Regions from separate parts of the Alteromonas australica genome, predicted to be linked through region 1. Evidence: riboswitches for the same ligand, from Rfam matches in the RefSeq annotation. Region 1 holds a riboswitch; the other holds the start of a gene.
What was found. Region 1 has a riboswitch for thiamine pyrophosphate ahead of EP13_RS05450 (TonB-dependent receptor). Riboswitches for the same ligand answer to the same signal wherever they lie in the genome.
Positions count from the first base shown of each region.

Region 2: it holds a riboswitch for thiamine pyrophosphate, as region 1 does, so the genes downstream of both, thiC (phosphomethylpyrimidine synthase ThiC) here and EP13_RS05450 (TonB-dependent receptor) in region 1, are expected to answer to the same signal.

Region 1 is NZ_CP008849.1:1,247,400-1,259,973, reverse strand. It holds gene EP13_RS05465 (phosphotransferase) at 1-639, opposite strand, end outside; gene pnuC (nicotinamide riboside transporter PnuC) at 596-1,243, opposite strand; gene EP13_RS05455 (hypothetical protein) at 1,243-1,506, opposite strand; gene EP13_RS05450 (TonB-dependent receptor) at 1,526-3,622, opposite strand; TPP riboswitch at 3,677-3,782, opposite strand; gene EP13_RS05445 (acyl-CoA thioesterase) at 3,943-4,365, opposite strand; gene EP13_RS05440 (GNAT family N-acetyltransferase) at 4,425-6,596, shown strand; gene EP13_RS05435 (tetratricopeptide repeat protein) at 6,666-7,931, opposite strand; gene EP13_RS05430 (energy transducer TonB) at 7,934-8,545, opposite strand; gene EP13_RS05425 (ExbD/TolR family protein) at 8,547-8,945, opposite strand; gene EP13_RS05420 (MotA/TolQ/ExbB proton channel family protein) at 8,957-9,481, opposite strand; gene EP13_RS05415 (MotA/TolQ/ExbB proton channel family protein) at 9,483-10,841, opposite strand; gene EP13_RS05410 (DUF3450 domain-containing protein) at 10,848-11,609, opposite strand; gene EP13_RS05405 (TonB-dependent receptor domain-containing protein) at 12,207-12,574, opposite strand, start outside.
Region 2 is NZ_CP008849.1:114,624-127,197, forward strand. It holds gene EP13_RS00495 (YcjX family protein) at 1-818, shown strand, start outside; gene EP13_RS00500 (DUF697 domain-containing protein) at 821-1,783, shown strand; gene EP13_RS00505 (threonine/serine exporter family protein) at 1,823-3,049, opposite strand; gene thiH (2-iminoacetate synthase ThiH) at 3,302-4,429, opposite strand; gene EP13_RS00515 (thiazole synthase) at 4,429-5,196, opposite strand; gene thiS (sulfur carrier protein ThiS) at 5,198-5,407, opposite strand; gene EP13_RS00525 (HesA/MoeB/ThiF family protein) at 5,404-6,162, opposite strand; gene thiE (thiamine phosphate synthase) at 6,152-7,708, opposite strand; gene thiC (phosphomethylpyrimidine synthase ThiC) at 7,705-9,606, opposite strand; TPP riboswitch at 9,761-9,872, opposite strand; gene EP13_RS00540 (TonB-dependent receptor) at 9,951-12,293, opposite strand.

The sequences.
Region 1 (12,574 bases):
CGCCAGATCAAAATACCGATTCCCCATTGCGGCATATTCCCAATCAATTAATAAGGGAGGCTGACAACGCGCAAAAAGCACATGCCCTTTTAATAAATCATTATGACATAGCACCTTGTCACCAGGGCGAGCTTCGCTTTCGATGACCTGTGCTTCTAACCCTTGGGCACGCTTTAATAGTTCGCTACCTTCTGGAAGTTGAGCCACATTGATATAGTGCCGCCAACGATTCACTAAATGAAGCGGCTCAGCCTCTACAGACACGCCATGAATATAAGCCAATACAGAGGCCAATGTCGCTGGGCTAACCTCACCCTTATTTTGATTGCTTTGTTCAGCGCTGTGAGTACTCGGCGTATCTTCTACCCAGGCTTCTACCCACAGGGTTTCGTCGTGACTTAGCCACAGTGGTAAAGGCGCCACGCCCAATGCAGCTAGCTGCTGTTGAAGGTCAAATTGGCTGCGGCGATTAACGCCACTAAAGCTATCTTCACCTAACCACTTTACCGCTGCGTTTAAATGAACATCTTGCAATTGGAATACGTGGTTAACTTCCCCTGCAGGATGGCGCTGTAAGGTCGCGGCAGTAGAAAGCTTAAGTGGTTTCTGTAAGCGAAGCAGTATGTCTCTCTCGTTCATTTTGCCCTTTCCATTGCAACAGCCATTGATAGTAACCAAATAATGAAAACCCGACATAGCCTAAAAACAGACACGCTGATAGTGCATACCCAACTTGTAAGTACAAATAGGCAGAAGCAAGATTGATGAAAAACCAATACACCCAATTCTGTAACACTTTGTGCGCAACCATAAACGTCGTCACAACGCTTAATACATTAATACACGCATCTAGCAATAAATAATCACTGTTAAACTGCGAAGCTGCAGCCTGGGTTAACAACCAAGCGCCTATCAGTAAACTAGGCACAATGGTGACATGAATCCATAGCGGCCAAGAACGCACAGGCTTGGTTTCTGAACTGTCGGTACCGCCCTTAGACCACTGATAATAGCCATATCCCGCCATTATCATATAGAAGAAGTTGAGGGCCGATTGAAAAGGTAAAGTCACTTGCCAAAACAGCCACGTATAAATCGCGGTACTAACAAACGCACAAAGCCAGCACCAGCTATTTTGTTTTGCTGCCAACAGCACATACCCGATGGCTAATAGAACAGCGACCCACTCTAGTGGTGAAGTCGCGGCTATTTGACTTAAAAAGTGGGAAGTAAAGTCACTCACTAGGATGACTTTCTTGCTTGCATGGCATCAAAGTTGAGAAACTTAGCCACAAAAATAGCTTGCCCTACTTCTTCATGAGTACGTTGCATTTCCTTACCTAGAATTGGCAGTACATCATTATACTCACCCGTGACTTGCGTGCTCGTTGAGCAGGTGGTCACGCTAAGTTCTGTATAGGCATTAAGCCTGTCAATAAAGGCTTGAATAGGAGGTATGTACTCATTGACTAATGGGTACAACGACAATTCAACCATAACTTGCATATTCGTTCTCCTTTATACCTTAAAATTCATATTTCACAGTGACACCATATTGGCGCCCATTACCCAGTTGGTAGTATGGTTCGTTAAACGCGTACTCATCTCTTGGATCATTGCTGAATCCACCAAAACCTCGGGTGTAGTAGGTTCTATCGAATGCGTTTTGAATCCACAACGATGTTTGCCATGGTCCGTTTTCAATTAACAGTTCTGAGTTGACCAAGGTGGTAGATGGCGCCATGACGTCATGACCATCAGAGAAACGATACGTGTCTTTGTAATCAACATCGACGCGCCAAGTAATACTATCCGTTAGTAAATACTCACTATAAAGGTTAGCAGTCCATTTTGGAGATTGAGCTTGACGTTGCTCGTTTACTTGTGTGCCATCAGCCAACGTATAACCTTCGAAGGTGGCACTCAAATATCCAACACTTGCATTGAGTTGCCAGTTTTCTAGAGCTAACCAAACGAGTTCAAGTTCTGCCCCTTTATTTGTGCCTAAATCTGCATTATCGATAATATCCACGAAGCCTGCAGTACCGTCGTCACGAGTAATGACATCAAAATCACTGATCTGTGTATCTGTTCTGTCCATATAGAAAATAGCGGCGCGGGCACTTAACACATCACTCAATAGCGGACCTTTCACCCCAACTTCATAGTTCCAGTTATATTCCTCATCATAAAACCGTTGTTCGTCGCTTACTCTGCTGTCGGTATTAAAGCCTGCACCTTTAAAGCCTCTAGAAACACTCGCATAATAAAAATGATCATTTTGCGTGTATTGAAGCGCTAGCTTGCCTCCCACCATGGTGGTATCGAATGCGCGCGTTAAACCGTCGTTATCTGCGTAATCAAAGTCATAGTTTTCTAGTCTTAACCCAGCAACTAGTGTCAAGTTATCGCTTAAGCGCGTGTCGGTCTGCCCGTATATTGCGGTCGTGGTGGGCGTATATTCACTCCTGAAGTCACCGTCTAAATAGGTGTATTGACGCAATAACGCTTCTTCCGAGCCTTTGTAGAAAGCGCCTATCGTCCAATCGGTTTTGCCATTCAATAACGCTGCGTTTTCTGAAGATACAAAACGCACTTCTCCGGTTTGCGTTTCGACTTCTCTGTAGTAGGCGTCAAACGAAGTATATCCCCACGGATGAAAACCGGTGTAAGTCCAATCTTCATCATACCCATAGGCAATATTGTGAGAAGCATGAGTGGCAATAAGAATGAAATCACCTGCATGAGTGCGAGTGGTAGAGCGCGCGCTGACCGCATGGGTTTGGTGTTCATCAAAACCTGGTTCGTCCGATAAGGTCTTATTATCATTATCAAGTGAAAATGCATCATAGCCATTGTCGATATCGTACCAACGGTAAGTGAACGCAAGTGTGGTTCGCTCATCGGCATTACCCTCCACACTTAAGCGCATGGCAGTTTCATCGATATTGTTTGTATCGTCTCTGTTTAAATAGATGTTTTCTACGAAACCATCGCTACGGTTGTGAACCAGCGCAACCCGATATCCCCAATCGGTGTTAATATCATCGCCGGCCGCCGCTTCCACCCGATAACTGTCTTTGCTGCCTAGCCGCGCCTCAACATACTTGGGCGACTCACTACCTACTTTATTACTAGATAACTTCACCGCACCCGCTAAGGCGCCCGTACCATACAGTGTAGCTTGTGGCCCACGGTAAACATCTAATTGCTGGGTATCAAAAATAAGGCCGGCTGCCGCTAAGCCTGAGAAATCAAACTCATCAACAATAAAACTGACAGATGGGTTGATAGGCTCTGCAAACTGACTTCGCTCACCAATTCCCCGAATTTGAATAAACCGGCCTCGGGACGCCCCTGCGCTGAAGTTAACGTTAGGCACACTATTTAATACGCTGTCAATATGAGACGGTTGACGGCTACTTAAACGTGCTTGATTCAATATGGTTGCGCTAGCGCTGAGTTGATCGAGCGTTACCTCCCTGAAATCGCCGCTTACTAGGATGCGCTCTATGTCATGAGTACTTGCGTCAGCGTCATCAATATTTTGCACATCGGTAGATTGTGCATATGCAGAAAGTGAACTAGCAATGAGAGTAAGAGTAAAAAGGTTCTTGTACATAGGATCTCTTGTTCTTTGTAAGAAAAAAGATCCGGGCTCAGCGAAAGAGGATACGGCTGTATTGTCGACCATCCCTACGCCGGTATTATCCGGATCAGGTGTAAGGGTTCCCACTTGATGTGGATCTCAGACCGTAAAACGGACACCCCTTGGTATAAAACAAACGCACCTAAAACTTAGGAACGTTAATGATTGGGAGTCTACCAGTTCAATAGACTCGGTCAACCAGAAAAATTAACCAGTAACTCGTTGAACAACGGTATGTCCCATCATGTCGACAAACACGTTAAGCAAGTTACATTCTTTTTAATCGCCCTTTTTTATTCGTCGAGATTTAAATTGAGGCGACGAACTTCATCGTCGGTTTGCGCCTTAAGCCCTTCTAGCGTTTTACCATGTGCTGTAGGCTGGCGAGTTTCAGGATCAACTTTGACAAAAACCACATCATCTGCAAAACAAATGGTTTTCTTGGTGGCTTTGTTGCGAACTAAACAGCTTACCGTAATGGACGTTCTACCTACGGCTTTTGTTTCTAATCCAAATTCAACAATATCCCCTTGCAATGCAGGAGACTCAAAACTGATTTCGCCAATATGCTTAGTGACGAGGCAGTTTGTCTCTAGCTGACAAATGGCCCATATCGCCGCTTCTTCATCAATCCATTCTAGCGCTCGCCCCCCAAACAGAGAATTAGCATAATTTAAATCATTGGGCATAACTAAGCGTCTTGACAGAAAGCGCATTCGAATTCCTTAGCATTAATCGTTACTATAGACGCAGATTATACCGAAAAAAGCTCTTTATGGCGTACAATTCTGTTTACGACTGGCTATATTCCCCTTACCTAACTGAACAATGGCAAATGACCCATCGTAGGATGTTGGTCATTACGGGGACCCTTGAGGCATGCCAAGAAAAAGTGAAACAACTCGAGCAACGGCCGACAAAAGCACAGAGTGACCTCGACATTTCCTTCATCATCTATAATGAACTTGCCGACAGCGCTCAAGCGAACAGTAACTTAAGAAAGCACCTTTTAGGTAACGAGTACGACGTGGCGGTGATGTACTGCCACCATGGTTTTTCTCCCAGTGATGTGCTTGCTCTCAGCGGTACACTGCGATACGGGGGGTGCCTGATTCTGTGCTGCCCCAATTTCGATACGTGGCACTTAGCCCCGCCAGCACAAAAAGTGTCTTTTGGATTTGAATGCACGGTAAGCCACGGTATTTCTCGGTGGATAAACTACATCAACCACAGCAAAGACATTTCCCTATGGGGTCCCAACAAAACATACCTCGCCCCCATTAAACAGCAATGCGGGGGCAACAATAGCAAAATGAGCGACGTCCCTCATTCTGCCTTCTTCAAGGTAATGACGCCTTCGCAACATACGGCCTATGGTGCATGGTCACAAAATACAGAAAATAAGGCCGTGATTACTGCGCCTAGGGGGAGAGGTAAATCAGCATTAATGGGCATAATATGTGCTGACACCCTTAAACGCGGACAAACCGTCTTTGTAACGAGTACCGTACATCAAAATGTCGCTAACTTATTCAAGCACTGTAAAGCAGCGAATAGCCACCTAGAGCAGACAGAAAAGCACACCTTTGTGGATAAACAAACGGGAGGGGTGCTTAAGTGGATGGCAACGGACAACCCCAAACTTATTAACCACCATTGCGACCTATTAGTGGTAGACGAAGCCGCTTCACTCCCTATACCTATACTCACAAAGTGTGTAGCAGCCCAGGAAAACTGGCTGTTAGGCACCACTTTGCATGGCTATGAAGGCAGTGGAAGAGGATTTGTATTAAGGCTGTTACCCAAGTTGCAACAGAGGGAGGTACCTGTTTACCACTTAAATGAACCTCTACGTTGGGTGCCAGATGATAGCTTAGAGACAATAACAAATACCCTATGCTTGTTTGACAGTGGTAACAGCCATGCGCAAAGTTTGCATACGCATAATACAAGCGCCATGGTTAACGCCATTCAGGTAATTGAAAAGCCGCTGCATACATTATCGGAACCCGCGCTACAGCAAGTAATGCAGCTACTTTCTTTAGCACACTACCAAACCACACCAGATGACCAAATGCGTCTATTAGACAGCCACGAATCCCGTTGCTTTTTAGCGTTTGCGGAAAAGGTTATTGTGGGTGTAGCGGTAATTCATATTGAAGGAGGCGAATGTTTAGCGCCCTTGGCTGTCGATATTGCCAATGGGCTAAGACGCCCACAAGGCCATTTAAGTGCTCAAAAGCTTGCCACAATAACAGGCCTTGCTCATGTTGCTACCCACCTATATTGGCGTATTAATCGCATTGCAGTTCACCCCGACTTTCAAAACAAAGGACTGGGCTCACACATGGTTAGCGCGTTGTCACAAGCCGCAAACGCACACCACGTGGATTGCTTAACCTCTTCCTACGGGCAATCAACGAGGCTCAATAAATTTTGGAAGGCCAATGGTTTTACCTGTGTAGAAAAGGGCGACAAAGTGAATAAAGCCAGTGGCGAAAGAAGTGCGTTAATTATAAAACCTGTGTCAAAAAGCTTTGAGAAGCTAGCTGATTTACTTGCGTGTATCTTTCAGCAAGAAAACTATGTTCCCCCAACCTCGCTAGATGAACTCCCCACGTCGCTAAAGGCGCTATATACAAAGCGGTTAAACGGATTTACTCGGGGCATAAAAAGCCTTGAACAAAGCGCTTATGCGCTGGCGTGCTTACACAACACACTTGAGTTCCAGCACCTAGAAAACAGTCTTAATAGATTTGTACCCTATTCCGCTGAAGGTACACCGCAAGCTCTGCCGTTATCTCTTCAACTAGCATTTCACTTACATCCTTTAGATAAACCATCACTAAGGAACATTTTTGGATGTACGAATAATAAAGCCCTTGTTCAAACGCTGAGGGAGTATACTAAGCACCTTCTGTTTGAAGCCACATTTGCAAACGGGTAAACACGCTAAGCCGCAGACACAAAAAAGCCTCCACTAAGGAGGCTTTTAACGACACTATCAAAGCAAAAACTAGATATTAATACCGCGGTTTTTCGCTTTTTCTTTAATGTACGGCTCCCAAGCTGACGCGTTACGACGTAGCGAGCGATCCTTTTTAGCTTGTTGCACGTGGTTATAAGCCGCTTTGAAGTTACCCGCGTAGAAATTCGCTTCCATTAGAGTGAAGTGAATCTTTTCAGGGTCTTCAGCACCACGTTCTAGCGCTTGATTTAAGGCCTTGATTGCACCTTTATAATCTTCAGCTACTAGCAAAAGCGTGCCTTGTTTTCTGTAATGCTCAGGATCTGAACTTTTCGCTGCTGCTTTTCCGTATAGGCTAGCGGCGTCGTCGTAGTTCTTCGCCTGGTGATATGCATTCGCAATGTTAGCAATCATATCAGCATCATCTTCAAGCAAACCTGACGCTACGTGTTTTTCCAAAATTTTAGCTGCCTTGTAAGGCATACCGTTTGTTTGGAACAACTGAGCAAGTGTTTTAATCTCGTTCGCTTTCTTAAGAAAACCTTCGTTGTACGCAATTTCAAAGGTTGATAAACCTTTTTTGTAATCCTCTACCGTAAGGTAGAAAAATCCTAACTGCGTCCACCAACGTGGCTCTTCAGGGAAGTTACGCACTAACTCTTCTGCAACTTCTACCGTTTGAGCAAACATCTTACGTTCATAGAATGAGGTGAGCTTAAGCACATAAGGGTTTTTGTTCGGCTTTTCATAAAGCGCAATCGCTTTATCAGCAGGCTCTACCATTTTGTCTAATTGACCAGACTCATAGTACGCCTGAGCTAAACGAGTATAAACGTCTGGATCTTCTTTACACGTAAAGTCCATCCATGCGTTATACCACTTAATCGCATCAGTATACTTCGTTTCCTGCATGCTCAAATCACCAATTAATTTTAGTGTTTGAGAATGCTCTGTGTCATTAAGTACTTTGTTTTCAACTGAGCTAACTAAGTAACCCATTGCTTTACCGCCTTGGCCTTCTTGCGATGCAAGAAGGTTACCAATGAAACGGTCAACATAGGCTTTGTCGAAGTCTTCAGAAGGATCGATTTCATAAAGAATATTTAATGCTTCATCGATGCGATCTTCATTATAAGCTTCAAACGCTTTTTGTACTTTTTTACCAGTACGCTCACCCACTAACGTTGTTTTGCCCTTCTCGTAACCCGGACAAACAACAGGTGATGACTGGGCTAGTGCCGCAGGTGCACTGAATACAGCACCTGCACCTAGCACCAAAGCAACGGCTGACATTTTGAATTTACGTTTCATCATGATCATTGCTCCAGTTTAAAGTCTAGCTGAACAAACATGCCTGGCTGTTTAACCGGCTTGCCATCTACGATCTTAGGCTTATATTTCCACTTACGTAGAGCACGACGTGCTTCACGGTCGAATATACGCTTAGGTTCTGCTTCGATTACTTCGATATCTTCAACACCACCAACCTCGTTGATAGTGAAAGACAATCTTACCCAACCTTCTCTACCGTCACGGGCAGCTTGAGGTGGATACTTAGGATCGATACGAACGATAGGCGTGGCGTCACCGTCACGCTGCATGGCACCAACACCACCAATGTTTACGCCAACACCACCCGTGTCTACAGCTGGAATAGCTAAGCTAAATCCATCTGCATCTGGTTCAGCCGCTTCTGGCTCAACAGGTTCCATTTTAGGAGGCTGTTGCGGCGGAGGCGGAGGTGGAGGCGGAACACGTTGACGCGTTTGCGTCTGGTCGTCTGGTTCCTGCATCACAATATCGATTACCGGTGCTTCAGGTACTTCGTCTGCTGGCCGCGCTGAGTTTTCAATCAGCTTAGCCATCAATACGAAAAGGGCAAATGCAACACCAGCACCTAGCAATATAGATACAATTATACGTAACATCTTAACCCCTTGCTGCTACCGAGACTCGGTTAACGCCAGCGGCTTTAACTTGGTCCATAATTTCAACTACCAAACCATGCTTCGCTTTAACATCAGCTTGAATGATTACATAGTCTGTTGGCTGCTCGGTAAGCAGTCGTTCAATATTCGCTCTAACGCTGTCCGGCGACACTTCACGTTTATCCAACCAAACGCTGCCATCTTCTGTAACTGCTATGAAGATATTCGCATTTTTATGAAGGATCGCCTGGCTCGCATCTGGCTTATTAACTTCAATCCCTGCTTCTTTAACGAAAACAGTGGTAACGATAAAGAAGATAAGCATGATAAACACGATGTCCAACATGGGCGTCATGTCGATCTGTGCATCTTCTTCCTCGGTTCTGACTTTTCGAGCCATAATCTCTCTCTCTAATGATGTGGCAGGCTATCAACTAGCCCTTCTCGTGCCAGCTTCACTTTCGCTTCAAGACGAGAACTGATAAACAGCCCAGATAGCGCGGCGACCATTCCTGCCATTGTAGGAATTGTTGCCATAGAGATACCAGCTGCCATTAGACGGGCGTTACTGGTGCCCTGTGTTGCCATTGTCTCGAATACACCGATCATACCGGTTACTGTTCCTAGTAACCCGATTAACGGACACATTGCAATAATGGTACGTATAATCAGCATTCGCGCGTTCAGTGCATCTGACGCTTGAGAAATCCACGCGTCACGGATTCTATGCGCATACCATGATGTGGTATCAGCTCGGGCATCCCAATTTTGGATGATAGATTTCTTCACCTTTGGAAAGACCGAGGTTAAATACCAGTAACGCTCAATCATTAAAACCCACATGAGAAAGAGCGCGGCAGCAACGAAATACAGCACGTCACCGCCGGTAGCGATAAAGTCCCTGACCGATTCAAATAATCCAATCAGGTAATTCATATTACGCTTTCTCCGACTCTGAGTGAGCAGCTACGATACCCGCAGTTTGCTCATCAAGAATGTGGATGATTGACTTGCTACGAGAAGCTACGATGCTGTGAGTAAGAATCAGTGGCAATGCCGCGATGATACCCTGAGCAGTAGTTACAAGAGCCATAGAGATACTTCCTGCCATCATACGAGGGTCACCTGTACCGAACAATGTGATTGTTTGGAAGGTGGCAATCATACCAAGTACTGTACCTAGTAGACCAAGTAGAGGCGCGATAGCAGCGAAAATCTTGATTACGTTAATGCCGCTTTCAATACGTGGAAGTTCACGAAGAATCGCTTCATCAAGCTTAAGCTCAAGGTTTTCTGCATCAGCAGTTTTGTTTTCTTGGTAAACTTTTAGGATACGACCTAGAGGGTTACCTTCAGATGGGCTACCTGGGTTCTTAAGCTGTGAACGCATTTTGCCACCAACGATGGTTAACGTAATTAGCTTATAAAGACCAATAAGTAGACCGATGATTAGCATAGCAGTGATGGTGTAACCTACTGGACCACCTGCATGATAACGCTCAGACATTGTTGCTTTCTGCTTCAATAGACCAAGGATTGCACCTTGAGAAGGGTCAGCATAGAAAGGAACAAGACCAGACGTCGCATCAACAAGATCTTCAGCAGACGCTACGAAGTGACCATCTGGCTGACGACCTAGAGGCTGAACAATTTCGTTTTCAGCATCGTACGTTAGGTAACCGTCTGCACCAACAAGGTTGAAAGTACCAATACGAACAACTTCTTGCTGTGATGAACCGCCGTCAAGGTTAACAACTTCAGTTGTGAAGCGAACTACTTCACCGCCTTCTGTCATTTCTTTCTGTAACGCAAACCATAGATCTTCAAGTTCTTGAATGTTTGGAAGACCTTTAGAATCTTCAGACATTTCAGCTAGGAACTGGCTACGACCTGGGAATTGTGCACTAACGATAGAGGTTGATACACGGCCATAAGCTTCAGAAGCGGCTTGACGAACAACACCGAACATTTCGCCTAGCGTACCAGTAGCTTGGTCTAGCTCAGCAGATTTTTCGTTCAACGTGACTTCGTTGTCAGAAAATTGCTTTTGAAGACGGTCACCACGACCTTGCTCTGCTTTAAGTTCGCTTTGCGCTTTGCGAAGAAGCGCTTGCTTATCAGCACGTGCTGCTTGGAACTCAGCTTCACGTTGTTTATTAATACGTGTTTCAGAAACACGGTTATCCTGAACCTGTTCAAGCAGTTCTTTCAGGCTCTTTGCTTCCTGAGCTTGAGCTCCGGTTGCTGCAACTGCGAACGTAGCAGCGGCTAAAAGAGATTTGAATACTGGTTTCATTAACTATTACTCCGCTGCACTAATAGGTAGTTTGATTAGGTCTGCAGGAATGACGCCATTGGCCATTTTAACTGCATCAACAACTGATGAAAGATACTCATCACCTAGTTTTTCCCAAGCGCGGCTCTCATTATTCCAAACCCATGCATGAGATTGGTCTAGAGATAGAGCGACAAGTGCTGAACGACCAAGGTTAAAGAAGTCAACAGTAACCTCTGTACCTGCGTCATCAATCGTCCCTTGATATGAGTCGATCTTAGTGCCGTATTCAACTTCCACAAGATATGCTTCGATAACTTGGCGGAACTGCTCAGATACAGTTACGTTAGAGTTTGCCATAACGTCGCGAAGACGGTTAACACGCTCTAGACGCTCTTCTAAATGAATAGGACGATCAAGCTTGATAAACTGCTCTAGGCTGTCAATCATGCGGAACATAAGAGGAACGATGCCCTGCTTAGTTTGCTCGATGCTGTCGATTTGACGTTGTAATGAATCAATACCGCGTTGCTGATCTGCAACTAGGCTTGCGATATAGTCATTGTAGATTTTAAGGTTTTCTGTCTCATCTACTGTTTGACGATACTCAACAAGTAATTCTTGAGATTGCTCAAACAACGTGTTGATTTTTTCTTGAGATTTCGCTGCAGCCGCGTGGATTTTCGCTTCTTCTTTATGAAGTTCGTCAAGCGTATCTGCAGAGACTGCGCTACCTGTTAGTGCGAATGCACCCATAACAGTAGAAGCAATAAGAGTTCTCTTGCTCATTTTGGACATAGTTCCCAACCAAATTTCTTATTTGAATCCTCGCCGATAATGATAACCACTCGGCAAGGGGCTTATAAAACTTTTACAATTTTGTTTCAGGAATGCAGCACCGACGACAATCGCCAGTACTACGAACGTAGTATACTCACATGGAATGTAACGTGGAGTCAAGTAACAGCCTGTTTACACCACATAGATTTTGCTCCGCTTGGTCAATAAGCGTGCAGTTTTCATTCCAATGTCTTTCACTATGGCAAAAAGTGTCTTAAACGATTCAATTTTTGTCGTTATTCATCCATTTTTATATAGGTAAACGTTTTCAATAAAAAGCGCTAAAAACCCCTCATCATTCTTGCAAATGTGCTTAAAAGACTCGAAGTTATCTTTACTACGAGTTTCTATAATAGCGGCACTGGCGAATAAGTATGCAAAACCCATTAAGAAGAAATTACTTATTTTTAGGCTTAATACGCGCCAAAATAGAGCAGGCTTATATTACTTGCACCAAAATGTGATAAGTGAAGTCTGTGTTAACGAAATTAATATTAAAAAAAAAGCCTGCATATGCAGGCTTTTTAATCAGCTTATTTCGCGGTATTAGAAACGCGCGGTTAAACCAACATTGTATGTACGTCCGTATGACCACAGACCGACAGCAGTTTCTTTAGGACTTGCTGACCAATCGAACAGGTTCTGTACTGATGCACGAACTGAAACTTCTTCAGATACGTAATAGACTGCACCAAAATCGAACAATGTACGAGATGGAATTTCCGTGTACGGGTTACCATTTTGGTCAATATACTGGTACGGCGTTTGATTTACGTTACGCGAAGTACGGTCAGTATAATTGATATCCAAGAAGGTAATTAAATCACCTACAGAGTAAGTAATTTGCCCGTTTGCGATAAGGTCTGGATTGTCGAATTCACCATGGTCGTCGGTAAAATCGAAGCCCGTATTCG
Region 2 (12,574 bases), 1.1 Mb from region 1:
ATTTTGAACAGCCGCCTACTGCTGCCAATATTCACGCTTTGGTTCACGCCTACAGAAACTATTTAATTTACGCCAAGCGCGAGGGGATATCGCTATTGCAGCCGGGCAGTTTTTTACTCGACTCAAGCGACTTTAACTGGCAGGAGTTTGGTTTTACGCCCTTGCCGTCTAGTATTACCAGCGATGTGTCGCACCCTTGGTATCAGGCGTTTAACAAGCACTTTTGTGCTTTTCAAAACAATTGGCTAACGCCCTTGAAGCAATCCATTTTTAAAGAAACAGATAAACAAATTATTTTGGTGGATTTGTTTGAAGGCCTAAATCACAGTCGACAGCATTTATATCAGCTAAAAGAAACCTTAAGCCATTTGGCCGATACCTTTGTGTACGGACAAAGCAATTGGTTCTCGCGCAAGGTGTTGAAGAGCGAACAAATTGGCAAAGTGGCCTTTGTGGCCACGAAAGCCGACCTTATTCCTGTCAGTCAGCGTGAAAATTTACTTAATTTGCTACATCAGGTTAGTGAAGGTGCGCGAGCCAAGTTTAAGGATAAACCCATTGAGTTTGAACACTTTTTGGTGTCAGCCATGCAAATAACCGATGAGGGAAGTTCCGCGCAAGCAATACGCTACACAGACAGCAATGGTCGCTACGTGGAGTCAAGCTTTGAGCCTATTCCTGCTACCTTAAAAGACATGGAGGAAGGGGCTCATTTCCCTGTTCCTTCTGCACAAGTACCAAACGATTACAAAGCCAGAATACTGGCAGGCAAAGGTGTCGATCGTTTGCTTCAATTTTTACTGGGCAAAGGAGAATAATGATGGATAAGTCAGCGTCATCTGCCGATGATGAAAAGGCGCCCACAACCACCTCTACACGCTACCGTTCTAAGGTGACAACGCAAACCCTCGACATTCAGCCGCCTGAAACAAAACTGCCCGTGCAAGTAGAGCAAGATGCATGGCAGGTTGACGTGGAAAAAGAAGGTATTTCTTTTGGCGTAACAACATTGGTGTTCGGCGTACTTTCAGTATTGGGTTTCTTTGTTTTTGATGCCTACACCACGTTATCTGCCAATATGGCGGAACACCCCATTGGCACGGGGATTTTAGGTGTGTTACTGGCGGGCTTTGTGGCGAGTTTTAGTTATTTAAGCTTAAGAGAGTGGCGGGGGTATAAACAAGTGAATACCGCCATGAATGATGCTCAGAATATACGTACCTTGTTGCAAGAAAAGCGCTCCCCACTAAAACGCAGCGAGATGCGCGTGAAACAGGTAAGTGGTGTGTTGAATGAACATGGAAAGCGCTTTTCCAGGGGGTCTTATGCCGCCCAGTGTTTTATGCGCTATCAGCAAACGGTGCAAGACGACATGAGCGCAGCGGAATTGCTTGGGCTATACGAAGATACTGTGCTTGCGCCGGTACAAGAAAAGGCCCATAAGGTACTCAACAAAGAGTCGATTACGGCGGGTAGCCTTGCATTTATTAGCCCAAACAACCTTATTCAAACCTTTGCTGTGGTGTGGATAAGCTTTCGTACTATAAGACGCATGGCACGCGTTTATGGGTTACGCCCGAGTACGGCAGGCAACTGGAAGCTGCTAAAAGTGCTGGCGCAAAACATTGCGGCTCAGGGGGTATTCGATTTAGCTACCGATGAAGTGGCCAATCAAATTGGCGGCAGTTTGTCGGCTAAGTTTATGGAAAACTCTGCCGAAGCCATCGCTGCGGGCGCCTTAAACGCACGGCTAGGGCGAGCGTTAATTAAGTTGCTTAAATAAGCGAGGTTCGGTGAGCAGCATCAGAGTAAAAGGCGCGAATTACAGCGCCTTTTTTGTGGGCATAATAACGTTGGCAAAAATGAGCCCAGCCACTAGCGACATAAAAATCAGAAACACTTCCTGCCCTAGGTGATCGGCCTGTACAAAGTCTTGCCCGGTCATAAAAGAATTTAAACCAATGTAGGTTTTCGACCCCGGTACTAACACAATAAGCCCGTGCATGGCCACAATGGTGGCCGGCTGATTCGCAATGCGCGTAAATGCATTAGCAAATAAGCCAAGAGCGAATGCGCCCACGAAAGCCCCTAAACCTTGGCTCATATAATCTGCACTCCAGGCCGTGGCGCTGTAGGCAATAAATGCTGCCGCTAACGCCCAAGGAATATGCTTTACCCGAGTTCTGAATATGGCAACAAGTGCAATACACAGCAGCAGTACCGATAGCCAAGTAGCCCAGTAAGGTAAAGATTCCGCAGGGGTATATACGTTTTCGCCAAACACACTAAACCCTGCAGTTACCCCTAGAAACGCACCAAAGTAAAGTTTAAACAGCTGCATGACTGCGTCCATCGTGCGAGCGGTACCCGATACCATGTTGCGAGAAGACAACTCCGCTAATCCCATCGTTAGGGCAAGGCCGGGCACAAACACAATCACTGAAGACAGTACCACCAAGGGAATATTAATTCCCGGGTCTACATAGCTTCCAATTGCACAGGCCAGTAGCCCGGCAATAAACGCGGTCATAGGCTCAAGCATTAAATTAATACGCTTTGAGCGCTGAGACCATAACGTCCAAACATAGGCCAGTAGGCCAAATGCGCTAGACCAGCCAATTTCCGACCAACTCGCCCCCATCAACATGGCAAATGCCCCTGTTGCCATGCCGTAGGCAATACCGGTAGGCAGCTTTCCATACAAGCTGCCCATGGCGTCAATTTCATCTAATTTATCATTAGCTTCGCTAAGGGAGAGTTCGCCTTTAAGTACCAAGCTGGCCAACTCGTCGGTAAGAGACAAGGCGTTCATGTCTAGTTCACCAGGCATCAAGCGCGCAGCATGGTTGTATTCATCTTCGTGCTTGTCGCTCCAGATAACAATCGTTAACGAGGTTGGCGTAGATATGAAGGAGGCATGTACCCCAAGATAAGTGGCAATTTCAGTGAGGTAGGCCTCTAGCCGAAACGCAGGCGTACCGTACTTGTGCAGCATTTTGCCAAGCTTAACAATGAATTTTCGAATTTGAATAAATTCAATGGTATCCAACGCAGTTCCTTAACCGATATTGTAGAAGTGAATATCATAAGATAAACGCCAGCAAAGTCGGCGTTATTTCATCGTCTCTGCTGGCTAAATTTTGCGCGGATTGTACGGCTGCTTAAGGTTTAAAGCAAAATAAAATTTCTCTAATTTAGTATTAGAAAATGTAATGCGATATTAGCCCGTTAATAAGGTTGCCCTGGGTGTCAATAACGGGCACTTTTGGCGGGCCAGGGACAGGAAAATATAGGGCTGTTTTTAACGGGCAGTGAAGGGCATCCAGTCTTTCCATACGGGCTCTAGGCCTTGTTGTTGAATAGCTGACACCACCATACTTACGGGCCTGCTATCGTCAATGTCGAACTGATTGAGTGCGGTTGAAGGTTGGGTATAGCCTCCGGGTTGGGTTTGCGAGGCAGCCGACATAGAGGTAACACCTAGCGTCATGGCTCCATCTCTAAATGCCGCCGACTCACGGGTAGATAGAGACAACTCTACGTGTGGGTTAAATAGTCGGTGAGCGCAAATAAGCTGCAATAACTGCTTTTCATTGGGTAAGGCGGATTGACTGGCTTGAGTATTATGGCTATTGCCTTCGCATTGGCGAAGCCGAGGAAACGAAATAGACACGCGACTACGCCAGTAATGCTGTTGCAAGAGTTGGCCATGCAGCGCTGTCATTACACTGTCTACGCGCCAGTCGCCCAACCCCAATAATGCACCTATTCCAATTTTATCAATGCCGGCTCGACCTATACGATCAGTGGCTTCTAAGCGCCATAAAAAGTCCTGTTTCTTGCCGCGAGTATGGTAGCGGGCATAGTGCTGCGGTGAGTAGGTTTCTTGATAAACCAAGACAGCATCTAGCCCTAAGCATTTCAGACGCTGATAATCAGACTGCTTTAATGGTTGCACTTCCATCATTAAATAGCTTATTTCAGCGCGTATGGCCTGCAGCGTTTGTTCAAAATAGGGCATGCCCACTTTCGTTTCGTGTTCGCCGGTGACCAATAGCAGTTGGCTAAACCCCATGCCTTTTATGGCTTGAATCTCTTGTTGTGTTTCAGCAATGCTTAACGTTGTGCGCTTAATTTTGTTGCTCATGGTAAAACCACAATAGCTACATTCGTTGGCACACAAATTCGACAAATACAGGGGCACAAAAAGCTGCATGGTATTCCCAAAGCGATGCCGCGTTAACTGTTGAGACTGGGCCGCCATTTCCTCTAAATAAGAGGCGGCCGCAGGCGAAACCAGCGCCATGAAATCATCTAGGGTTCGTGAGTGGCTTGCCAGTGCGCGCTCTACATCGTGAGCGGTTTTGCTGTGCAATTGAAGCGCAATATGAGACAAGTCCTCTTTTAATAATGCTTGTGCTACGCCCATTAAGATGGCTCCAAAAAAGCGGTTAGGGGGCTTGAAGCTTGGGCGTTAGAGTAGGTTTTTCCCAATCCGGCTTCGTAGGCATTGCGCCCTGTTTCAACTGCGCTGGCAAACGCACGAGCCATAGCCGGGGGGTTATGTGCGGTGGCAATGGCGGTATTCACCAGAACGGCGTCAACGCCCATCTCCATGGCTGCCATGGCCTCACTTGGCTTGCCTATGCCGGCGTCTACAATAACGGGGACATTGGCTTGCTCTACAATAATGCGTAAAAATGGCGCTGTTTGAAGCCCTTGGTTACTGCCAATGGGCGCGCCCAACGGCATAACTGCAGCACAGCCAACTTCCTCTAGTCGTTTACACAGCACGGGGTCAGCGCCACAATAGGGCAGAACGTGGAAGCCTTTTTTCACCAACCGCTCGGCGGCAAGTAAGGTTTCAATGGGATCAGGCAGTAAGTAGCGCTGATCCGGGTGAATTTCTAGTTTTACCCACGGGCTGCCTAATGCTTCGTAGGCTAGCTCTGCGGCAAATACTGCTTCGTCTGCATTTTTTGCCCCTGAGGTATTGGGCAATAAGGTGACATTGAGCGTTTGTAATTGAGAAAGTGTCTCGTCATGTTCAGTGCTTTCTGTCAGCCGCTTCATGGCCAGTGTAACCATAGCGCTGCCGCTTTGCGCAATGCTTTCTTTCATCACTTCTGGGCGGCTGAATTTGCCCGAACCGGTTAACAGGCGTGACGAAAATACCTGATTTGATAACGTTAGCATCTTAACCTCCTGCTACAAGGGTGAAAATATCCAGCGTGTCACCATGGTTTAAATAGGTGGCCGACCACTGAGATTTACTCACAATATTGTTGTTACGAGCGACTGCCGTGCCCTTCTTTTCCAGCTGCTTGAGGGCCAAAAGTTCAGCAATAGAAATGGGCGACACACAATGTTGAGGTTGCTGGTTAACGTTGACGGTAATTTGTGTCATTGGCATATCTCGCATTGGGGTGATGGAGGAAGGTGAAAACTCTGCATGGTGGCCTGAACGGCGTCACTGACGAGGTATTTTCCCCATTGAATGTTGGGGTTTTGGGCATTGGCTAAATACATCAGCACTTGGGTGGCTTGATGGCACGCGGCCATGCCAACCACAGGGCCTAAAATACCTTTAGTCATGCAGGTTTCTGGTATCGACATTTGCTCAACTAAGCAGGCGTAGCAACCGCTGTTTTGGGGCTTGCCAGCAATATTAATGGCTTGCCACGAGCAGCCGCTGGCTGCCGCAATAAACAGGGGCACATGGTTTTTTACGCATGCGGCATTAATCTGCTTTCGGGTCATGATGTTGTCGGTGCAATCTAGCACACAGGTGGCCTGCGCCATCATAGCCGCTAGGTTTTTACTGTCGGCAAACAGGCATTTTACGTTTAGGTTCACGGCAGCATTAACTTTGCTTAGTTCGCCCTGTAGAGCGTTGGCCTTTAACTCGCCCAAATGCATTTCGTTGTAGGCAATCTGGCGCTGCAAATTGCTTATTTCTACTGTGTCTCCGTCCACTAAGGTAATGCTGCCCGCTTGTGAGCCGACTCCAGCCCCGACGAGATAGTGCGCCGCTAAGCAGCCTAAGCCGCCAAGGCCAATTATCACTACGTGGGCATCAGCCAAATTTTGCTGGCCTTCTTCGTTTATTTCAGACAAAAGCAATTGCCTGCTATAGCGAGCAATGTCTTCTCTACTTAACAAAGCCCGCCTCCTCAGCCAGTGCATGAAAACTGGCAATAGGGTTGTCAGCCTGCGTAATGGCTGTGACCACAGCAATGCTGTTAACGCCGGTATTCGCCACGGCGTTTACCCGAGATAAATTAATCCCGCCAATGGCCACGGTAGGAATGTCATCATATAAGTCCACGTATTGTTGTAGCCGTGTTATGCCTTGGGGTTGAGAGGGCATATCTTTGGTGGCGGTGGGGAAAATATGACCCAAAGCAATGTACGACGGCTTTAGCATTTTTACCCGCTGCAGTTCGGCAAAGCCGTGAGTCGACACCCCTAACCGCAACCCGGCCGTTTTAATGGCCTGCAAATCGGCGGTGGCTAAATCTTCTTGCCCTAAGTGCACGCCGTACGCTCCATGCTTTATAGCCAGTTGCCAAAAATCGTTGATGAATAGCTGGCACTTTGTGCCTTTGGTAAGGGCGACGGCAGCCTTAATTTGCTGCGAAATATTCGCCATATGCTGATCGAGGTTTTTTTTCTCGGGGCTAAGTTTTATACGCAATTGAATAATACGCACGCCCGTGGGTAACAGCTTGGCTATCCAGTCAACGTGGTCTACTACCGGGTAAATACCCAAGTTTGTTTCGCTAAGTGGCGCAAACCCAGTGTTGTCTTGCCATTTTACGGGGTCGTTAGGGGCAAAAAACACCTGAGGAAAGGCAGATTGTTGGGCAGGAAACCCCACGGGCTTGGCGAAATAAGCGTCTGACCTTGCTGAGTCTAGCGTGGCTTCATTACTAAGGGCATGGTCACGTAAGGCTGTGCGCACTTGCATAACATAAGCATTAGCGAGAGTTAGGGCATCGTCAATGGCGTAGCCTTTCACAATAAAGGCCGCAAGAGCAGACGCTTGCATGCAACCGGTTCCACGCAGCCGACTCACCTCGGAAGGGGCGGATTGGTGCGCCCGTGGCTGGCTAAATTCATATTCTATGGTGTTGGTTTTGAAGGTGTCTATGGCGTCGCTCTGCCATGTGGCGTGGCCGCCTTTAGCGAGCACAGCGTTTGCACCTAACGCTAATAGAGCCGCTATAGCGTCTCGCTTGCTTTGGTTGTCACTTATGGGCATACCAGTTAATGCTGATAATTCGTCGATATTGGGGGTGACAACATCAACCACCTTTAAAAGCAGTTGTACCACGGGGGTAGAAAGCTGGGTAAGCTTTCCGCCTGATGTTGAGCACAGAACGGGGTCCCATACAATGAATGGTTTAGGCTTATTTAAGCTGTCTATGCGCGCGCACAGCACTAGCGCTTGCTCGTCATTGGCAATGGCGCTTATTTTGATGGCGCGGGGAGGCAGCTCATTTTCAAGTAAAAGCCATTGTTCGTTGATGACAGAAGGGCTAACAATGTGACTGTCCAACATGCGGGTATTCGATTGCACGGTAATTTGCGTGGTGATTACGCAGGCATGCAGGTGTAAGTCTGCCAGTGTGAGGGCGTCGCGGGTGACACCCGCGCCCCCACTAGAATCAATACCGCCAATGCACCAAATTACGGGCTGGGTCATGGCATCTCCACTTTACTGTCAGCACTGTGGTATAGCTGTGCGCCAGTTTGATTAAAGGCATCAGCCATCTCTTTCATGCCTTGTGCTTTGTCTTGTTCTGCTTGTTTGGCAACATCGCGTACTTCTTGAGAAATCTTCATGCTGCAAAACTTAGGGCCACACATAGAGCAAAAGTGAGCCACTTTCCCAGAAGCCTGTGGCAGGGTTTCGTCGTGATATGCGCGGGCAGTATGCGGGTCAAGGGCAAGGTTAAACTGGTCTTCCCATCTAAATTCAAACCGCGCTTTCGACATGGCGTTGTCACGAATTTGCGCGCCTGGGTGGCCTTTGGCTAAATCAGCAGCATGGGCGGCAATTTTATAGGTAATCAACCCCTGCTTAACGTCTTCTTTGTTAGGAAGCCCCAAATGCTCTTTTGGCGTTACGTAGCACAACATGGCGCAGCCATACCAACCAATCATGGCGGCACCTATGCCAGAAGTGAAGTGATCGTAGCCTGGTGCAATGTCTGTGGTTAATGGGCCTAGGGTATAAAAGGGCGCTTCATGACAATGTGCAAGCTGCTCTTCCATATTGGCTTTTATCATGTGCATAGGCACATGACCTGGGCCTTCAATCATGACTTGAACATCGTATTCCCAAGCAATTTTGGTTAACGCCCCAAGGGTACGTAGTTCTGAAAATTGCGCCTCGTCGTTTGCATCAGCCACACTGCCTGGGCGTAGGCCATCGCCTAGAGACAGGGCAACATCGTATTGTGCACAAATTTGGCAGATGTCTCTGAAGTGTTCGTACAAGAAGCTTTGTTTATGGTGACTTAAGCACCACTTGGCCATAATAGACCCCCCTCGAGAAACAATGCCTGTCACCCGCTTTGCGGTAAGAGGGACGTACTCTAATAACACGCCTGCGTGAATGGTAAAGTAGTCTACGCCTTGCTCGGCTTGCTCAATAAGGGTGTCTTTAAACATTTCCCACGTGAGATCTTCCGCCACGCCGTTCACTTTTTCTAGCGCCTGATAAATGGGCACTGTCCCCAAGGGCACTGGGCTATTTCTTAACAACCATTCCCGAGTTTCATGAATATTTCTGCCGGTGGATAAATCCATAATGGTATCGGCGCCCCAGCGAGTAGACCAAACCAGCTTTTCCACTTCTTCTTCAATGGATGAAGTCACCGCCGAATTACCGATATTGGCATTAATTTTCACCAAGAAATTGCGTCCAATTATCATGGGTTCTAGTTCAGGGTGATTGATATTACAGGGGATAATCGCTCGCCCTGCTGCCACTTCTTGTCGAACGAATTCTGGCGTTATAGTGGTTGGAATGTTGGCGCCAAAGCTCTCGCCCCCATGTTGCTGAGTTAACGCTTCATCTTGAACGGCCTGCCTGCCCATGTTTTCGCGAATAGCAATGTATTCCATTTCTGGGGTGATTATGCCCTGACGAGCGTAGTGTAGCTGAGTGACGTTTTTACCCGGTTTGGCTTTTTTGGGCTTGGCCGCGCGAACAAAGCGAAAATCTTCGGTGAAAATATCTTGTTCCCGCGCTTTAGCGAATGCAGAGGTCACGCCGCTAAGCTCGACAGTGTCGTCTCTGCTGTCGATCCAATTTTTACGCAGAGGCGCTAAACCCTTGTGAACATCAATGGCGCTTTGCGGGTCGCCATAAGGGCCTGACGTATCGTAAACCGGAATGGGCGGGTTGGGTTCAAATAAGGGGTTTTTTTCTGTTCCGCCTACCAAACTGTCGTGCTGATGAATCAGTCGCATGGCTACTTTGATGTCATCTGAAGAGCCCACTTGGTAGTGGCGGGTAGAATTTGGGTACGCCTCTCCGGCGAGTTCATTAATAAATTGTTGCGCTTGCTGGCGCTGTTCGCGTCGTGTCGACATAGCATTTTGGCCTTAATGTTTTAGGTTTAAAAATGCTTGTCAGGAGTGAAGGAGAATAGGGCATACCACGTTAAGGTGTTGAAGAAACCTATGTGATAAACCGCCACTTTACGGTAGCGCTAGTGCAAAAATGGACACAAGCATACGTAAATGGCAGAGCCTATTTCTTGTTCCCTTCGCAGGTATTAGCCTGATCAGGTTCAACGGATCCCGCTTTCGCGGTCTCAGCTTACTGGGGTTCCAGTGAAGCACTCCGACAAGTAACTGTTTTTTACTATATATCCATAATCAACCCATTGGCAATGGTTTAAATTATGAATTCTGCTTTAGATGAATTTCACACCTTAAAAATTACGTCTTACTGTAATGCCGTAAGTACGTGGTTTGGCGTAAGACATTTGGGTTGTACCGTAGAAACCTGATACATCGAAGCCAATAATTTCATGATCAGAATCTGTTAGGTTATTCACATAAGCCGCCACGCTCCATAATCCTTGCGTATCTTCCCACGTAACCCGCGCATCTGCTTTGAAGTGGCTTTCAATCGTATGGGCGGTAAAGTTTCGCGCATTATGGAATGATTCTGACTGGTAAGAGCCACTGGCTTGTGCTGCAATTGAGCCGCTATCTAGTGACCAAGTGTAGCGAATGAGTGCCGATCCTTGCCATTCTGGCGTGTAAGGCGGTGTAGTATCTACGAAGATACCAGACGCCACTTCTAAGTCTTCCACCACCGCATCGGTATAAGAAGCGCCTAACATAATATCTAATGCATCAACGGGGTTGAGTAGTATTTCTACTTCCGCTCCTGTGAAGTGCGCCTGTTCGTTAAATACAACGCCAGCGTTGTTCACCCAAGAAAACGATTGGTAATCTTCGTAATCATAGTAAAACACGCTACTGTTAACCTGTGCTTTACCGTCCATCAAGGTCAACTTGGCACCTGCTTCGTAGGCCAGCAGAACTTCGGGGTCGTAAGTACTAAACGCACCGCCTAATGGCGCATTAAAGTTGCCAGCTTTTACGCCTCGGTTCACACCGGCATACAACAAGGTATCTTCATTTGGCTTGTAATCGAGTTGCAGTTTAGCCGACCACATAAATTTGTCGTTTTCTAAGGCAACGTCAACCAAGGGAGTGGCAGTGTCATCCACTTCAATAACCCGGTCGTCCAGGTTGGCATTTTGAACAAGCTGACCGTCGAGTGACTTGTTTTCTTGCACTAATCGCAGGCCTGCTACTAGCACCAGGTCGTCGTCCAAATCGTAATCTATTTGGCCAAATACCGAGTATGAATCTGTAGTGATATCGGCCAGCGTGTTTTGCTCTTCGCCCGCTAAGTAGCCCCCGGTTGGGCTTGCCGCCAAGCCTTGTAGGTACTCGGTATCAATGTTTAGGTAATAAAACCCCGCTACCCATTTCATGTTCATGGTGCTGCCATTTAAGCGAAGTTCTTCACTAAACTGGGTAATGTCACCGTCGGATTGGAATATCAGTTCAGGAGAAGCGGTTTGGTCCGAATCTAGCCCTATTACGCGGGTAAAGTTTTTCCAATCTGTCACCGAGGTGAAGGTAAATGCATCAAACTCGTAGTCGTAGGTGGCGGCTAACCCTTTTGATTCAATTTTGTTTTGATCGTCAAAAGCAAAGTCTTTATTAACTAATTCACCGCTGCCATCTGGGTCGATATTACCGTTAAAGTCGCCCCCTTGCACTGGACGGTAAGGGTCGCCATTAAAATTACCGTCTACACAAACGCCGGCTTGTATGGCGTCACAACCTAGCGGGTCATCGGCCGCATAAATAACGTCAACCACGTTGCCAGCCGCGTCTTTCACTTCTGTGGTATTAATCACCTGATACGGGCCTTCACTTTTTGTGGAGTCGGCCCAATTGGCACTTAAAAGCAGATTGGCGTTATTTCCTAAATCGAAATTAAGTTGACCACGAACGGCTTTGGTATCGTCATTGTAGCCGTCTTCGCCGCCACCTTCTGTGCCTGCACGGGTGTCGGGTTCAGCACCGTCTTCATAAATATTTTCAAGGATATTGCCCATTTTATTGGCCATCACAGAGATACGGCCAGTCACATTTTCGTTGAGCGAGCCAGAAAATGCGCCTTCAAAACGTTTTTGCTCAAAACTGGCGAACGTTACCTCAGCGTAACCTTCCGTTTCTTCTGTTGGTTTTGCAGTTATGGTGTTAACCATGCCGCCTGTGGCGTTACGCCCAAACAGGGTGCCTTGTGGGCCCTTTAGTATTTCAACTCGGCTAATGTCGAACAAACCAAAGGTTTGTGCCTGAGTACTGGCTAGGTAGCCGCCATCCACATACACCGCCACTGGCGCTTCGGCGATATCTGCATAGTCGTTTTGCACCACACCACGTATGTTAAAAATGGCACGCTGACCGCCAATATCACCCGCAAGCGATACCCCTGGGGTAAAGGCGATTAAGTCGGTGCTGCTTTCAAATCCCAACGCGTCCATTTGCTCACCGCTAAATGCGGTAACGGCAATACTGACGTCGTTAATATATTGTTCGCGCTTTTGTGACGTCACGGTGATTTTTTCAAGCACAACCGAATCGGCTGCCAGTGTGTACGAAGAGTGAAGCGCCAACCCTATTGCCGCCGCACAAAGGGTTTTACTCATTTTATGCTTTGGTTTTTCGTGGTACTTGGTCATTGTGTGTTCCCTTTATTGTTTTATTTCTCACTGACTGCTGAGGAGAGGTTTGTAGTGTTAGTTTGTTTAACTTTTGTTCTATTGAAACTAAAGGTGTTTTACCAATGGGTAAATATTCTTGTGTCGAAGTGATGTTTCATATTTATGAAACTTAATACGGCTTACGTGCGTAAATTAACTTTTTGTTAACATTGGGTTTGTGTGATCACTGTGAGGTAAATAGAATGAAGGCTGCTCCCTTTGTGGGCGAGCGCGTAGGCAGCAAGGCAAATCAGCAAGGG